2 regions of the Kitasatospora sp. NPDC127116 genome follow, and region 2 is predicted to be linked to the other one. Evidence: predicted binding sites of a transcription regulator. Region 2 holds the regulator's gene; the other holds the start of a gene.

The links. Region 2 encodes HspR, which represses chaperone genes until heat shock. Its sites were predicted from a motif close to TTGAGNNNNNNNNNCTCAA; they were not measured.
Region 1: lon (endopeptidase La) is a predicted target of HspR. The motif match lies at 2,622-2,640, and genes of this name have one in related genera.

The regions. Positions count from the first base shown of each region.
Region 1 covers NZ_JBHXTL010000179.1:6,430-13,998, reverse strand. Annotated here, with positions in the region: gene ACFVHV_RS39865 (HAMP domain-containing sensor histidine kinase) at 1-299, opposite strand, end outside; gene ACFVHV_RS39860 (response regulator transcription factor) at 393-1,130, opposite strand; gene ACFVHV_RS39855 (rhomboid-like protein) at 1,748-2,458, shown strand; gene lon (endopeptidase La) at 2,663-5,113, shown strand; gene ACFVHV_RS39845 (GtrA family protein) at 5,257-5,826, shown strand; gene ACFVHV_RS39840 (ROK family transcriptional regulator) at 5,845-7,059, shown strand; gene ACFVHV_RS39835 (DUF3533 domain-containing protein) at 7,208-7,569, opposite strand, start outside.
Region 2 covers NZ_JBHXTL010000026.1:15,533-23,101, reverse strand. Annotated here, with positions in the region: gene dnaK (molecular chaperone DnaK) at 1-385, shown strand, start outside; gene grpE (nucleotide exchange factor GrpE) at 382-1,002, shown strand; gene dnaJ (molecular chaperone DnaJ) at 1,149-2,315, shown strand; gene ACFVHV_RS13435 (heat shock protein transcriptional repressor HspR) at 2,323-2,853, shown strand; gene ACFVHV_RS13430 (helix-turn-helix domain-containing protein) at 3,031-4,020, shown strand; gene ACFVHV_RS13425 (hypothetical protein) at 4,106-4,264, opposite strand; gene ACFVHV_RS13420 (hypothetical protein) at 4,599-5,216, shown strand; gene ACFVHV_RS13415 (LuxR C-terminal-related transcriptional regulator) at 5,952-6,959, opposite strand; gene ACFVHV_RS13410 (LuxR C-terminal-related transcriptional regulator) at 6,949-7,569, opposite strand, start outside.

The DNA.
Region 1 (7,569 bases), on a different contig from region 2:
GCCGTCATCTCGCGCAGGGGGGCGGTGAGCCCGTGCGCGAGGAACTGCATGAAGAGCAGCGAGGCGATCATGGAGAAGACCATGATGATCCGGATCTGGGTCTCGGACCGGATCGCCACGACCACCATCCCGGTGGCCAGGAACACGGAGACGATCACGAGCAGGGTGAGTTTGCCCTTGATCGAGCGGACCGGATCGAGCGGCCGGATGTCGGCCCAGACCCGGCGGGCGGCGCGGGCGGCCAGGTTCTGCTGCCGCGTGCCGTCGGATTCCCCGTTGCGTTGCTGTGGAAAGGTCATTGTCCCCTGTGGTCCCCGCGTCGTCCCCCCGCGTGGTGGCACGGCGTCGTCCGGACACGGGCCCCCCGGTGGCCCGTCGCCCGATCGATGCCGTCAGGAGAGCGGGGCCTCCAGGGCGTAGCCGACTCCGTGGACGGTGCGGATCCAGCTGGCGCCGATCTTCCGGCGCAGCGCCTTGACGTGGCTGTCCACCGTGCGGGTGCCGGACGCGTCGGTCCAGTCCCAGACCTCGGCCAGCAGCTGCTCGCGGGTGAGCACGGCGCGCGGCTGGGCGGCCAGGCAGGCGAGCAGGTCGAACTCGGTCGGCGTCAGGTGGACGTCGCCCGAGGCCAGCCGGACCCGGCGCTGCACGTGGTCGATCTCCAGCTCGCCGAACCGCAGGCTGCCCAGTGCGGGCGTGCGGGCGGCCTGCTGGGCGCGCTCGACGCGGCGCAGCAGGACGTTGACGCGGGCGGCCAGTTCGCGCATCGAGAACGGCTTGGTCATGTAGTCGTCCGCGCCCACGCCGAGGCCGACCAGCAGGTCCGTCTCGTCGTCGCGGGCGGTCAGCATGAGCACCGGCACCGGGCGCTGGGCCTGGATCCGGCGGCACACCTCCAGCCCGTCGAAGCCGGGCAGCATGATGTCGAGGACCACCAGGTCCGGCTGCCAGGTGTGGAAGCCGTCGACCGCGCCGGGGCCGTCGTGGGCCACGGCGACCTTGAAGCCCTCGGCGCCCAGCCGGGCGGCGATCGACTCGGCGATCGTGGGCTCGTCCTCCACCACCAGGACTCTGCGCTGGCTGCTCACAGTGCCACCGGTGTTGTGGTTGTCCTGCTGAATTTCTGTCACGGTCACGCCACCGCCCCCAGGGCTGCGGGCCGGCCACCTGTGGGGATGGCGGGGCTCCGCTCGTAGTCTTGTTCCGTCGTGGACTGTGCCGGGTCCGCCGTCCCGTCGCGCGATCGGGAGCCGAGGACGGATGGTCGGCCGCCCACTTCTCCCGCGCACTTCGCAGCGTACGGACAGCGGATGCTTCCCGGCAGGTGGACCGGACGTTTCCGGCCCGTGGGCCGGCTGTCGGGCCGCCCTCGGACCCACTGCACGAGTGGGCACGGGCCGATACCTTACCCGGCGAATTTTCACTGCGTAACGGTACGTATGCAGTTCAGTTGACGCCAAGTCGCCGGTCAGAGGCCCTACTGCCGCGTTGCGGGGGAGAAGGTCTGGACCAATGTCGGGAATCCCGCCGTCCGCTACGGCGGTGTTCTTCACGGGCTTTTCCCAGGTGCCTCTCAGAACCTCGACGTACCGTGGCCACGACAACACCCGACCGGGCGGAACCCGCGGCGCGCGCCGGTACGTTGGGCCCGGGCGGGGAGCCGGTGGCTGCGGCGTGGAGCGGAGGCGGCATGGCGGGACTCGGACGGAGTGCCGACGGGTGCGGGGGTGCGGGAGCGCCCTACGGAATGCTCCGCCTCGGGCTGCGCACCGGCGTCCTCCAGTGGCTGCTGGAGCGGGTGCCGACACCCCGGAGCACGCCCTTCACGCTCGGGTACCTCGCCGTCGTGGGCGCCACCACGACCTTCGCCAAGCTCGCCGACCCGGAACTCGTCCAGCGGTTGCAGGAGGCCTCCAGTTCGGACGGGCACAACCTGCTCCAGCATCCTTTGCGCGCTCTTGTGCTGAGCGGATTCTGGGTGGCCGGCGAGGTGTGGATGCCCTACCTGTGGGGATTCGCCCTCACCCTCGCCCCGCTGGAGCGCCGGGTCGGTCCGGCCCGGGCGGCGGCGGTGTTCGCGGTCGGGCACGTCGCGGCCACGCTGCTCTCCCAGGGGGTGGTGATCATCGCGGTGGAGACCGGGCGGATGGCGCCCGAGGCGATGGACTACCTGGACATCGGGGTCAGTTACGGCGTGCTCGCCTGCCTGGGCGCGGTGGCCGGGCTGCTCTCCTGGCGCGGGCGGCTGCTCGCGCTGGGCGGTGCGGGGCTGATGATCGCCCAGCAGATCGCCACCGACAAGGACGTGATCACGGGGGTGGGGCACCCGGCCGCGGTGCTCACCGGGGTCGCGCTGTGGCGCTGGCTGCGCCGGGTGGAGCGGCGCCCGCCCCGGCCGCGTCCGGCCGTCGCGACGGCCGCCGGCGGTGCGCCCGCGCGGGTGTGGACGGCGCGTTGACGCCGCCGTCCGGCCGGGGCCGTCCGGGCCCCGGGGGCCTCCTGTCGGGATTCCCCGAGGTGCGCCCACCCCTCTCTTGACGGAGTCGGGCGCGGGCTTCCCGGCCCGATATGTGTTCGCTCACGGCGAACAGGGCGCCGGGAACATCCGGCGGCCGCCAAGCCTTAGTCAGGTCGACTCAAGTTCACTGACTGGGGAGAGATCATGGCATCGACGTCCACACCGCTCACCCTGCCCGTGCTGCCGCTCGACGACGAGGTCGTCCTGCCGGGCATGGTCGTGCCGCTGGACCTGAAGGACGCCGAGGTGCGCGCCGCGGTCGAGGCCGCCCGGGCCGCCGCCACCGGCACCGGCAAGCCGCAGGTCCTGCTGGTCCCGCGGGTGGACGGCTCGTACGCGGCGGCCGGCACCCTGGCCACCGTGGAGCAGGTCGGCCGGCTGGCGGACGGCGATCCGGCGGCGCTGGTGCGCGCCGTGAGCCGGGTCCGGATCGGGGCCGGCACCACCGGCCCCGGCGCCGCCCTCTGGGTGGAGACCACGCCGTTCCGGGAGTCCTCGGTGGGCACCCCGGTGGCCGGCCGGGCCGCCGAGCTGGTCAAGGAGTACAAGGCGCTGTCCACCCAGTGGCTGCGCAAGCGCGGCGCCTGGCAGATCGTCGACCGGGTGGCGCAGATCGAGGGCGTCGGCGAGCTCGCCGACAACATCGGCTACGCGCCCTTCGCCACCGCCGAGCAGAAGCTCAAGGTGCTGCTTGAGGCCGACCAGGTCGCCCGACTGGAGTACGCGCTCACCCTGCTGCGCGACCACCTCGCCGAGGAGGAGGTCAACGACACCATCCGCAAGGACGTCGAGGAGGGCGTGGCCAAGCAGCAGAAGGAGTTCCTGCTCCGCCGCCAGCTGGAGGCCGTCCGCAAGGAACTGGCCGAGCTGAACGGCGAGGCGGCCGACGAGGAGGGCGACTACCGCGCCCGGGTCGAGGCCGCCGACCTGCCCGAGAAGGTCCGCGAGGCCGCGCTCAAGGAGGTCGACAAGCTGGAGCGCTCCTCCGACCAGTCGCCCGAGGGCTCCTGGATCCGGACCTGGCTGGACACCGTCCTGGAACTGCCCTGGAGCGAGCGCACCGAGGACGAGTACGACATCGCCGGCGCCCGCGCGGTGCTGGACGCCGACCACACGGGCCTCGACGACGTGAAGGACCGCATCGTCGAGTACCTGGCCGTCCGCAAGCGCCGGGCCGACCAGGGGCTCGGGCCGGTCGGCGGCCCGCGGGAGGGGCAGCGCGGAGCGCTTCCCACGAGCGGTACCGGCGGGCGACGGGCGGGCGGCGCGGTGCTGGCCCTGGTCGGCCCGCCCGGCGTCGGCAAGACCTCGCTCGGCGAGTCGGTGGCCCGCGCCATGGGCCGCAGGTTCGTCCGGGTCGCGCTCGGCGGCGTCCGGGACGAGGCGGAGATCCGCGGCCACCGGCGCACCTACGTCGGCGCGCTGCCCGGCCGGCTGGTGCGGGCGATCAAGGAGGCCGGCTCGATGAACCCGGTCGTCCTGCTCGACGAGATCGACAAGGTCGGCTCCGACTACCGGGGCGACCCGGCCGCCGCCCTGCTGGAGGTGCTGGACCCGGCGCAGAACCACACCTTCCGGGACCACTACCTGGAGGTCGAGCTCGACCTCTCCGACGTCGTCTTCCTCGCCACCGCCAACGTGCTGGAGGCCATCCCCGAGCCGCTGCTCGACCGGATGGAGCTGGTCCGGCTGGACGGCTACACCGAGGACGAGAAGGTCGCCATCGCCCGCGACCACCTGCTCCCGCGCCAGCTGGAGAAGGCCGGTCTCGGCGGCGGGCAGGTCACCGTGGACGAGTCGGCGCTGCGCAGCCTCGCCGGGGAGTACACCCGGGAGGCGGGCGTGCGCACCCTGGAGCGCTCGATCGCCCGGGTGCTGCGCAGGATCGCCGCGCAGGCCGAACTGGGCGAGCGCGAGCTGCCCGCCCGGGTCGGCCCGCAGGACCTGCGCGCCCTGATCGGCCGGCCGCACCACGTGCCGGAGTCCGCCCAGGAGCCGGCCGAGCGCCGCACCGCCGTCCCCGGCGTGGCCACCGGCCTCGCGGTGACCGGCGCCGGCGGCGACGTCCTCTACATCGAGGCCTCGCTGGCCGACGCCGAGACCGGCGGCACCGGGCTGACCCTCACCGGACAGCTGGGCGACGTGATGAAGGAGTCCGCGCACATCGCGCTCTCCTACCTGCGCTCGCGCGGCGCCGAGCTGGAGCTGCCGGTCACCTCGCTGCGGGACCGCGGCGTGCACCTGCACATCCCGGCCGGGGCCGTCCCCAAGGACGGGCCGAGCGCCGGCATCACCATGACCACGGCGCTGGCCTCGCTGCTCTCGGGCCGCAGGGTGCGCACCGACGTGGCGATGACCGGCGAGGTGTCGCTGACCGGGCGGGTGCTGCCGATCGGCGGGGTGAAGCAGAAGCTGCTCGCCGCCGACCGGGCCGGGGTCACCACGGTGATCATCCCCAGGCGCAACGAGGCCGACCTGGACGACGTCCCGGCCGAGGTGCTGGAGCGGCTCACCGTCCACCCGGTGGCGGACGTGCGGGAGGTGCTGGAGCTGGCGCTGGAGCCGGCCGGGGCCACGGTGCTGGTGGCCGCCTGACCGCCGGCCCGGGCCGCCCGCACCGGCGGCCCGGGCCACGCACCGGCGCTCCGGGAGCCGCCGGTCCGACGGCCGCCGGCGACCCGAACGGGCCACCGGCGATCTGAAGGGCCGGCGGCACCCCCGCGTGCGAGACTGCGGAGATGCCGTCCCCCACGCAGCGCGCCCTGGCCCGGGTGCCCGACCGGCTGCGCCCCTTCCTGGTGCGTCACCGCCGGCTGGTGAAGTTCCTGCTGGTCGGGAGCGGCTGCTTCGTGCTCACCACGGTGATCAACTTCGAGCTCAAGTTCACGGTGCTGGAGCGCAAACCGGTGGTCGCGCTGACCGTCGCGACCGTGATCGGCACCGTCGTCTCCTACGTGCTGAACCGCCGCTGGGCCTTCCGGGCCGCCGGCCGCAAGCGCGAGGTGCTGATGTTCGTCCTGGTCAGCGCCGTGGCGATCGCCGTCAACGACGTGCCGCTGGTGGTCTCCCGCTACCTCCTGGACCTGCGCGAGCCGTACATCGGGCCCTTCGAGCAGGAGGTCGCGGACTTCCTCAGCGGGATGGTCGTCGGCACCTTCGTGGCGATGCTGTTCCGCTACCGGGCGATGCGCCGGTGGGTCTTCGTCCCGCCCGCCGGGCGGACCCGGGCCGAGCCCGTCCCGGTGCCGGCGACGGCGCCCGCGGAACCCGACTACGCTGCACCCGGGATGCCACCGGATGTGCCGTAAAGGGGCGAGGTGAGGCTTATGCGTGAGCCGGACCCGGTCCGGACCGGGCCCGCCAGCCAGCAGGGGATGCGCCGGGCCAACCTGGCCCTGGTGCTCGGGACGATCGCGGGCGGACCGCGCTCGCGCGCGGAGGTGGCCGCCGGGACCGGCCTGACCAGGGCCGCCGTCTCCTCGCTCGCCGAACAGCTGATCGCCGCCGGCCTGGTGGTCGAGGAGGGCCCCGCCGCGCCCAGCGGCAAGGTCGGCCGTCCCGGCACCGCGCTCGGCCTCAACCCGGACGGGCCCGGCGGCCTCGGCGCCGAGATCGGGGTGCGCCACCTGGGCGCCTGCGTGGTGGACCTGCGCGGGGAGGTGCGCGCCTGGCGGCGCCGGGAGGTCTCCAACCACGGGCGCGAGCCCGCCGCCGTGATGGCCGACCTCGCCCACCTGCTGCACGAGGCCGTCGCCGAGTCGGGGCTGCGCCCGGCCGGGCTCACCCTGGCCGTGCCCGGGCTGGTCGGCGGCTCCGGCGGGGTGCTCCAGCGGGCCGCCAACCTGGACTGGCAGGACGTCCCGCTGGCCGCCGCACTGCGCCCGGCGCTGCGGACGGCCGGCGGCGGCCTGGCCGGGCTGCCGATCGAGGCGGACAACGAGGCCAACCTCGGCGGACTGGCCGAGCGCTGGCTGGGCGCGGGCCCGGACGACTTCCTGTACGTCTCCGCCGAGGCCGGGGTGGGCGCGGCGATCGTGGTCGGCGGCCGGCTGCTGCGCGGGGCCGGCGGCTTCGCCGGCGAGTTCGGCCACGTGCCGGTCCACCCCGACGGGCCGCGCTGCGCCTGCGGGGCGAACGGCTGCCTGGAGCAGTACGCGGGCGAGGCGGCGGTGCTGCGGGCGGCCGGTCTGGCCGGAGCCCGGGGCGACTGGGTGGCGCTGCTCGCCGACCGGGCCGGGGCCGGGGAGCGGGCCGCCCTCGCGGCGCTGGCCGGGGCCGGTGCCGCGCTCGGCACCGCGGCCGCCGGCGCGGTCAACCTGCTGGATCCGGCCGAGGTGGTGCTGGGCGGCGGCTACGCCCGGCTGGCGCCCTGGCTGCTGCCCGCGATGCGGGCCGAACTGGCCGCCCGGGTGACGGTGCGGCCCTGGTCGGAGGACCGGCTGACGGTCTCCCGGCTGGGCCGCCGGGGCCCGTTGCTGGGCGCGGCGGTGCGGGTCGTCCGGGCCATCGTGGCCGACCCGGGGCCGCTCGCGGCGGGGTGAGAGGCGTCCGGGCCGTCGTGGCCGACCCGGCCGCCCCGGCCGAACCCGCGGGGCGCGCCGGGCCCGGGACGCGCGCCGGGCCCGGGACGCGCGCCGGGCCCCCCGCCGGGGCGGCCGGGGGCCCGGTGACGGGTCGGGAGCGGGCGGCTCAGTCCTCGGTGGGGACCAGCGCGCGGCCGCCGGAGCGCGGGCCGCGCAGGACGGCCAGCAGGGCGACGCCGATGCCGATCAGCGCCCAGACCACCAGGACCAGGATCGGCAGCCCCAGGTTGGTGGAGTCGAAGTAGGCGACCGACTTGGCCGCGCTGGTGCCGGCGCCGTTCGGGATCCACGAGCTGATCGCCCGCCAGAACGGCGGCATCATCGGCGCCGGGTAGACCCCGCCCGCGCTCGGGTTGCCGAGCACCACGAAGATCAGCACCGCGATGCCGATGCCGATGACGTCGAACAGGCACTGGAGCGCCATGGTGAAGGCACCGACCGAGAACACCACCAGCGCACCGACGGCGC
Region 2 (7,569 bases):
GCGCCGCGAGGCCGAGCAGTACGCCGAGGACGACCACAAGCGCCGCGAGGCCGTGGAGACCCGCAACTCCGCCGAGCAGCTCGTCTACTCGACCGAGAAGTTCATCGCCGACAACGCCGACAAGCTGCCGGGCGACGTCAAGACCGAGGTCGAGACCGCCATCGGCGAGCTCAAGGAGGCCCTGAAGGGCGAGGACATCGCGAAGATCCGCGAGGCCTCGGAGAAGGTCTCCACCACCGCGCAGAAGCTCGGCCAGGCGCTGTACGCCAACGCCGACGCCGCTGCCGGTGCCGCCCCCTCCGGTGACTCCGCCCAGGCCAAGGACGACGACGTCGTCGACGCCGAGATCGTGGACGACGAGAAGCCCAAGGGCGGTGCGGCATGACGGACAAGCCGCAGGGCGGTAAGCCCGGCGACGACTCCGCCGCCGAAGAGGCCGTGATCAAGGCTGCCGAGGAGGCCGCCGCGGCCGGCACCGGGGAATCCGGTTCGGACGACCTCGCCACCGCCAAGCGCGAGCTCGCCGAGCGCACCGGTGACCTCCAGCGCCTCCAGGCCGAGTACCAGAACTACCGCAAGCGCGTCGAGCGCGACCGGCTGACCGTCCGCGAGATCGCCGTCTCCAACATCCTGGAGTCGCTGATCCCGGTCCTGGACGACATCGGCCGCGCCCGCGAGCACGGCGAGGTCACGGGCGGCTTCAAGTCCGTCGCCGAGTCGCTGGAGACGGTCGTCGCCAAGCTGGGCCTGCAGCAGTTCGGCAAGGAGGGCGAGCCCTTCGACCCGACCATGCACGAGGCGCTGATGCACAGCTACTCCTCGGACGTCACCGAGGACACCTGCGTGCAGATCCTCCAGCCCGGCTACCGCATCGGCGAGCGGATCATCCGCCCGGCGATGGTGGCCGTCGCGGAGCCCCAGCCCGGCAGCCAGGCGTCCTCCCCGGACGCCGAGCCGAAGTCCGCCGACGCGGACAAGTCCGACGGTGGCTCGGACAGCTGACAACCTGTGACAGCTGACAACCAGTGCGCTGCGGAGTCGTACGCCGGCCAGTACGGCGGCCGGCTCCGCAGCGCTCTGTCAGCAGCCGTTTGCTCACCGGCTGTTGACAGCACAGTGACGATGGACATCGGGAGGTGGCGGAAGCCATGAGTGGCAAGGACTTTGTCGAGAAGGACTACTACAAGGTCCTCGGCGTGCCCAAGGACGCCACCGCCACCGAGATCAAGAAGACCTACCGCAAGCTCGCGCGCGAGTTCCACCCCGACGCCAACAAGGGTGACTCCAAGGCCGAGGAGCGGTTCAAGGACATCTCCGAGGCGTACGACGTCCTCTCCGACGAGAAGCGCCGCAAGGAGTACGACGAGGCCCGCAGCCTCTTCGCCAACGGCGGCTTCCGGGCCGGCGGCGCCCCCGGCGGCAACGGCAGCTACAGCTTCGACTTCGGCGACCTCTTCAGCGGCAGCCAGGGCGGCGCCGGCCAGGCCGGCGGCGGCCTCGGCGACGTGTTCGGCGGCCTCTTCAACCGCGGCGGCACCCGGCAGGCCCAGCCCCGGCGCGGCGCCGACGTCGAGACCGAGGTGACGCTCTCCTTCGAGGAGGCGGTGGACGGCGCGACCGTCCCGCTGCGGATGACCAGCCAGGCCCCCTGCCGGGGCTGCAACGGCACCGGCGCCAAGTCCGGCACCACCCCGCGGGTCTGTCCGACCTGCGTCGGCGCGGGCACCGTCAGCCGCGGCCAGGGCGCCTTCGCCCTCTCCGAGCCGTGCAAGGACTGCCGCGGCCGGGGCATGATCGTCGACGACCCGTGCCCCGACTGCCACGGCAGCGGCCGGGCCAGCTCGGCCCGCACCATGCAGGTCCGGATCCCGGCCGGCGTCCAGGCCGACCAGCGCATCCGGCTCAAGGGCAAGGGCGCCCAGGGCGAGCGCGGCGGGCAGCCCGGCGACCTCTACGTGACCGTGCACGTCGACTCCCACCCGGTCTTCGGCCGCAAGGGCGACAACCTCACCGTCACCGTCCCGGTGGCCTTCCCCGAAGCCGCGCTCGGCGCCACCATCGAGGTGCCCACGCTGAACGGCCCGACCGTGAAGCTCAAGCTGCCCCCGGGCAGCGCCAACGGCCTCACCATGCGCGCCCGCGGCAAGGGCGCCACCCGCAAGGACGGCACCCGCGGCGACCTCCTCGTCACCGTCGAGGTCGTGGTGCCCCAGCACGTCACCGGCGACGCGCTGAACGCCCTTGAGCAGTACCGCGAGGCCACCGCCTCCGACGATCCGCGCGCCGCCCTGTTCCGGGCGGCGAAGGGAGCGTGACGACCAGATGTCCCCGATGAACCCGATCGACCCCGACACCCCGATCGGCCCCGGCCTCGGCGAGGGCCTGCCCGGCGCCGGCCCCCGCCGCACCCGCCGCGCCGCCGCGGCCCCGCCGACGTACGTCCTCACCGAGGACACCCCGGTGTACGTCATCTCCGTGGCCGCCGAACTGTCCGGTCTGCACCCGCAGACCCTGCGTCAGTACGACCGCCTCGGACTGGTCTGCCCCGACCGCACCGCCGGCCGCGGCCGCCGCTACTCCGCCCGCGACATCCAGCAGTTGCGCGAGGTCCAGCGGCTCTCCCAGGACGAGGGCATCAACCTGGCGGGCATCAAGCGGATCATCGAGCTGGAGAACCAGGTCACCGCCCTGCGGTCCCGGGTCGCGGAACTGGTCGACTCCCTGGAGGGCGCCGCCACCGCCCTCCAGCAGCGCGAGGCCGCCGTCCACGCGTCCTACCGGCGCGACCTCGTCCCGTACCAGCCCCCCACCCCGCAGTCCAGCGCCCTCGTCGTCTGGCGCCCCAAGCGCTGACCGAAGCACCCACCGGCCGCCGGCCCCTCCTCTCGGGGGGTGCCGGCGGCTGCCGTGCGGTGAGAGAGTGCGGTCGTATTCCCTCTCCGGGGGACTCACCAGATCTGGCATGCTAAAACTCGTTCAGCACCAGCGCTGATGGGACGCAGGTAGCACGGTAACGGCAAGGAGTCGCGAATGAGTGGACGAGAGCAGCCCCTTGCCGCCGGCTTGACCATCCTCTCGCCAGAAGCACGAGAGCTATATCTCGCCGTCATCCGAGGAGACGGCAAACTGCCGTTGGACTCCGACCTCGACCAGGATGATCCCGCGCGGGGCGAGCTGGTGAGGATCGGCCTTCTCATACCCGACAGTGATGATCCGAATGTTTTCGTGGCCGCCGACCCCGCGCAGCTCTCGACAAGCCTCAGCCATTCGTGGCAACGTCAGGCACTGGAACTCCTGTCACGCGCCGTATCGCTCCCCTCCGAACTGCAGGATCTGGCCCGGGAATTCCACACCCCGAAGCGGTCCGGAGGGTCCATAGAGCATGTTCGGGGGAAGGCGCTCATTCGGCAGCGGCTGGAGCAGTTCAGGGGTTCCGGATTCGAGGAGGCCCTGGCGCTCCAACCTGGCGGCCCCCGGCAGCCGGATCTTCTCGCCGGAATGATCGCATACGATCTGGAGACGCTCCGCAGCGGGACGAAGATGCGGACGATCTACCACGCCAGCACCCGATACCACCAGCCGACCAGGGATTACGTCGCCACACTCGCCCAAGCCGGCGGCCAGTACCGCACGCTTGACGAGCCCTATACGCGGCTCATAGTGATGGATCGGCGCGTGGCAGTGATCCCGATCGACGATGACATGAGCCTCGCGGCCTTCATCTACGACCCTGCCGTCGTCGACTATCTTGCCAATGAGGTCTTCGAGCAGTACTGGAGCCGGGCCCTGGAATTCGAGGGCGACCGCACGGTGCCGCAGCAGGTCGTGTCACGCCTGCGCCAGACGATCATTGACCAGATGCTCGAAGGAACCAATCACCGAGTTATCGCACGACGCCTTGGAATTAGCGAGCGGACACTGGCCAGACATATAGCCGAAATGCGAGACGACTACAAGGTCGACTCGCTATTCCAACTCGGATATGTCCTCGGCCGAAAGGCGCAGGAGACTTCCGACTGACTCGCCCAGCCGGCTTCAGGCGGGTCCGTCAATACTCTGGCACGCGGCCGTGCGGTTACCCGGCCGTGCAGTCACCCGGCCGTACTCACTGCCAGGAGATGTCGTCTGCGACGCTCACGGAGGCATTGACGGCAATCGCGTCGTGCGAGTCGGCAGCGCTCACGAGAGAGCCGGCACCGAGCACGGCGGCGACGGCAACCAATGAAAGCACAACCACGCGGACAAATTGGTGCATATCAGTCACGCCCTCACTTTTCTGGAGAATCGCCACTAGAAGCGTCAAGCAGGATAACGGTCCACATGGTGCCACGCCAGGGGGAGGCTGTCACCTGCTTCCGCATGCGGGGGTGTGCGTCATCTCTCTGCCAGTCATCCAGATGACACAGGCCAACCCTGGACGCGACACGGAGATGCGATGGACGATCAGTTCGCCCTCAATGGTCTCGGCAGGGCGCCACACCTTGCCAATGTACCGTCAAATACTAAACCGTTCAGCAGCGGCATCAGTCCACCGAGCAGACCACATCCAACGCATCGCCGACACTCACTCCCCCGGTCGGCCTTTCCCCGGAGTCGACATGACCGAGCCCTACCTGCGTCACCACGACAGCCAGGCCCCTGAGGGTCGGCGTGCACGTGTGTTCCTGGCCGCCCCGCTGATGCGACTGACCGGGCCGGCCGACAGCGTGGTGACCCTCGCCAGCCGGACGCGGCTGACGACGCTCCGCACCACCCTCCTGCGCAGCGGTGCCGCCGTGTACAGCGCGCACCACAGCGACGCCTGGACCATCTCCGGCCGCGCGCCGGAGCCCCGCGTCCCCTCCGACTTCCGCGCCCTCCAGTCCGCCGACCTCGTGTTCGCCTACGTCGGCGCCCCCCTCTCGGCCGGCGTGAGCCTGGAGCTCGGCTGGGCGTCGGCGCTGCGCAAGCCGATCGTCCTCCTGGTCGACGAGGCCATCACCCACAACCCGCTGATCGCCACCATCGAGCAGGTCGCCCCCGTCCTGCCGCTGGTCTTCGACGACACCTGGTCGCAGGAGGCCCTCAACCACACGGTCGAGACCGCGCTCGACTGGGCGGGCATGGCGCTCTCCCTGCGCGAGGGCTTCTGGACCGCCCCCGGCGAGCAGTTCAACGTCCCCCGGCAGCAGCCCGCCGTCCCCGGCTACTGGCCGACCGGCGCCGCCACCGGCTGAGCGGCGGCTACCCACCGGACTCCCCCGTCCGGGACCCCCGCAGCAGCCGGCCCGACCGGAACAGCGCCTCCGCGTCGCACAGCTCACGCAGCCGGGCGACATGACCGGCCACCGTGCGCTCGCTCAGCCCCATCCGGCCGGCGCTCGCCCGCGGCGGGGGGCCGGGGGGGGGCAGCCCGCCGCCCCCCCGCGGCCGCCGGGCGCACCCCGACCCGCCGGCGGCCGCCCGCTGCGTGAGGCCGCGGGCGAGCAGCCGGCCGACCCGCGTCGACCGCCGGGCGAACCCGGCGGTGGGCGCGACGGAACAGGCCGCCGGGTCGGGCACCGAGCGCCTCGTGCGGGTGGTCCGGGTAGTCCTTGACCAACTGCGAGACCAGGTGCCGGATCTCGGCCGTGCCCCTCAGCCGGCGGACGCCTCCACCCGGCTCGCTCCGCCGCGGCGCCGCGCCATGGGCCCGGGTGCGTTCGCGCAGCTGCCCGGGGATCCGGCCGGCCTCGGCCAACACGCGGGTACCGGTCCTCCGGAGGTCGCCCCCGATCCGCTCGCCGACCGCCCGGGGATCCACTGCGCTGTCCGAGCCGTCCACCAACTGCGGTACCGGCAGCCCGAGTTCCACCAGCCGTCGGAGCACCGACCCGTCCTCCCCGCCGACTTCGGCCGCCCGCACCCGGCCGCCCTCGCGCAGGACGGCGAGGTGGCGGGCCCGGGCGGCGGCGAGCGGGGTGGCGGGCGTGTCAGTCATGGTGCTCGCCCCGCAGCCGCCAGCCGAGGTGGAAGAGGGTGTGGGCGCCGTAGCGGTCGCGCAGCCGGGAGATGTGGGCGGCGACGGTGCGTTCGCTGACGCCCAGCCGGGTGGCGACGGCCCGTTGGGTGAGGCCGCGGGCGAGCAGCCGGCCGATCCGCACGGTGGTGACGGACGGCGGGTCGAGGTGGCGTCCGGCGGGGGTGGCGCGGGCCCAGTCGCGTTCGAACTGGGCGGCGAGGTAGGCGACGGTGGTGGGGTCGGTGAGGAAGGCGGCCCGGCTGTGGTCCTCGGCGGCGGGGATGACGGCCACCGCGCGGTCGAAGACCAGCACCCGCTCGTAGGGCTCGGCGAGGACCCTCACCTGGGCGCCCTGCCCGGTGCGCAGGACGACCTGGCTCCGCACGGCGGCGTCGGCGAGGGTGACCGGCTGGTAGAGGGTGCGCAGCGAGCAGCCTCGGCGGAGCAGCGAGAGGTCCTGGGCGAGGGCCATCCGGAGGCCTTCGAGCGGCCGCGGGCCGGGCTGGGCGGCCAGGACCTCCTCCCGGCACTCCGAGACGAGTTCGCTGACCCGCCCGCGGACCTCGGCGGCGCCGACGACGGTGCCGCCGAGAGTGCCGCCGAGGGCGACGGCCGGGGAGCCCGTGGCCGGGGAGCCGGCCGAACCAACGGCCCGGGAACCGGCCGCCGGCTGCCCCCCGACCGGGCTGCGCGCCTCGTCGTAGGCGCGGGACAGCGGCCCGAGGGTGCCCGGGAGCCGCTCGGCGTGCCGCAGCAGGCGGACGGCGCGGGTGCGCAGTTCCAGGCCGATCCGGTCGCCGAGGGAGCGCGGGCTGGCGGCGGTCCAGCCGGTGGCGGTGGGGGTGAGCAGGCCGCGGGCGACGAGGGCGGCCAGGGTGGGCCGGTCGGCGGGGGCGAGGTCCTCGGGGAGCAGCCGGCCGCCGCCCCGGACGGCGGCGAGGTAGAGGGCCCGCTCGGCCGGGCCCGGCTCATCGGTCATCGCGGGCGCCCCGCATCAGCCAGCCGAGCTGGAAGAGGGTCTGCGCGCCGTAGCGGTCGCGCAGCCGGGAGATGTGGGCGGCGACGGTGCGTTCGCTCAGGCCCAGCCGGGTGGCGACGGCGCGCTGGGTGAGGCCGCGGGCGAGCAGCCTTCCGACCCGGTCGGGGATGGTGCGGGCGGATGCCTGGCCGAGGGCGGCGGCCTCGGCGGTGTCGGCGCGCGCCCAGTCGCGTTCGAAGGTGCCGACCAGGTAGGTGATGGTGGCCGGGTCGGTGATGAAGGCGGCGGTGCTGTTGTCGTCGTTGGCGGAGATCACGGCGACGGAGCGGTCGAAGACGATCAGCCGCTGGAAGGGCTCGTCGAGCACCCGGATGAGCGAGCCGTGCCGGATGACCTCCTCGGCGTAGGCGAGGGCGGGCGGGTCGGCGAGCGCGACCGGCTGGTAGATGGTGCGCAGCGAGCAGCCGCGCTGGAGCAGTTGGACGTCCTGGAGGAGGGCGACCTGGAGGGTGTCGGCGGGCCGGTGGCCGGGCTGGGCGGTGAGGACCTCGGAGCGGCAGTCGGAGACCAGTTGGGAGATCCGCTGGCGGATGTGGACGTGCCCCTCGAC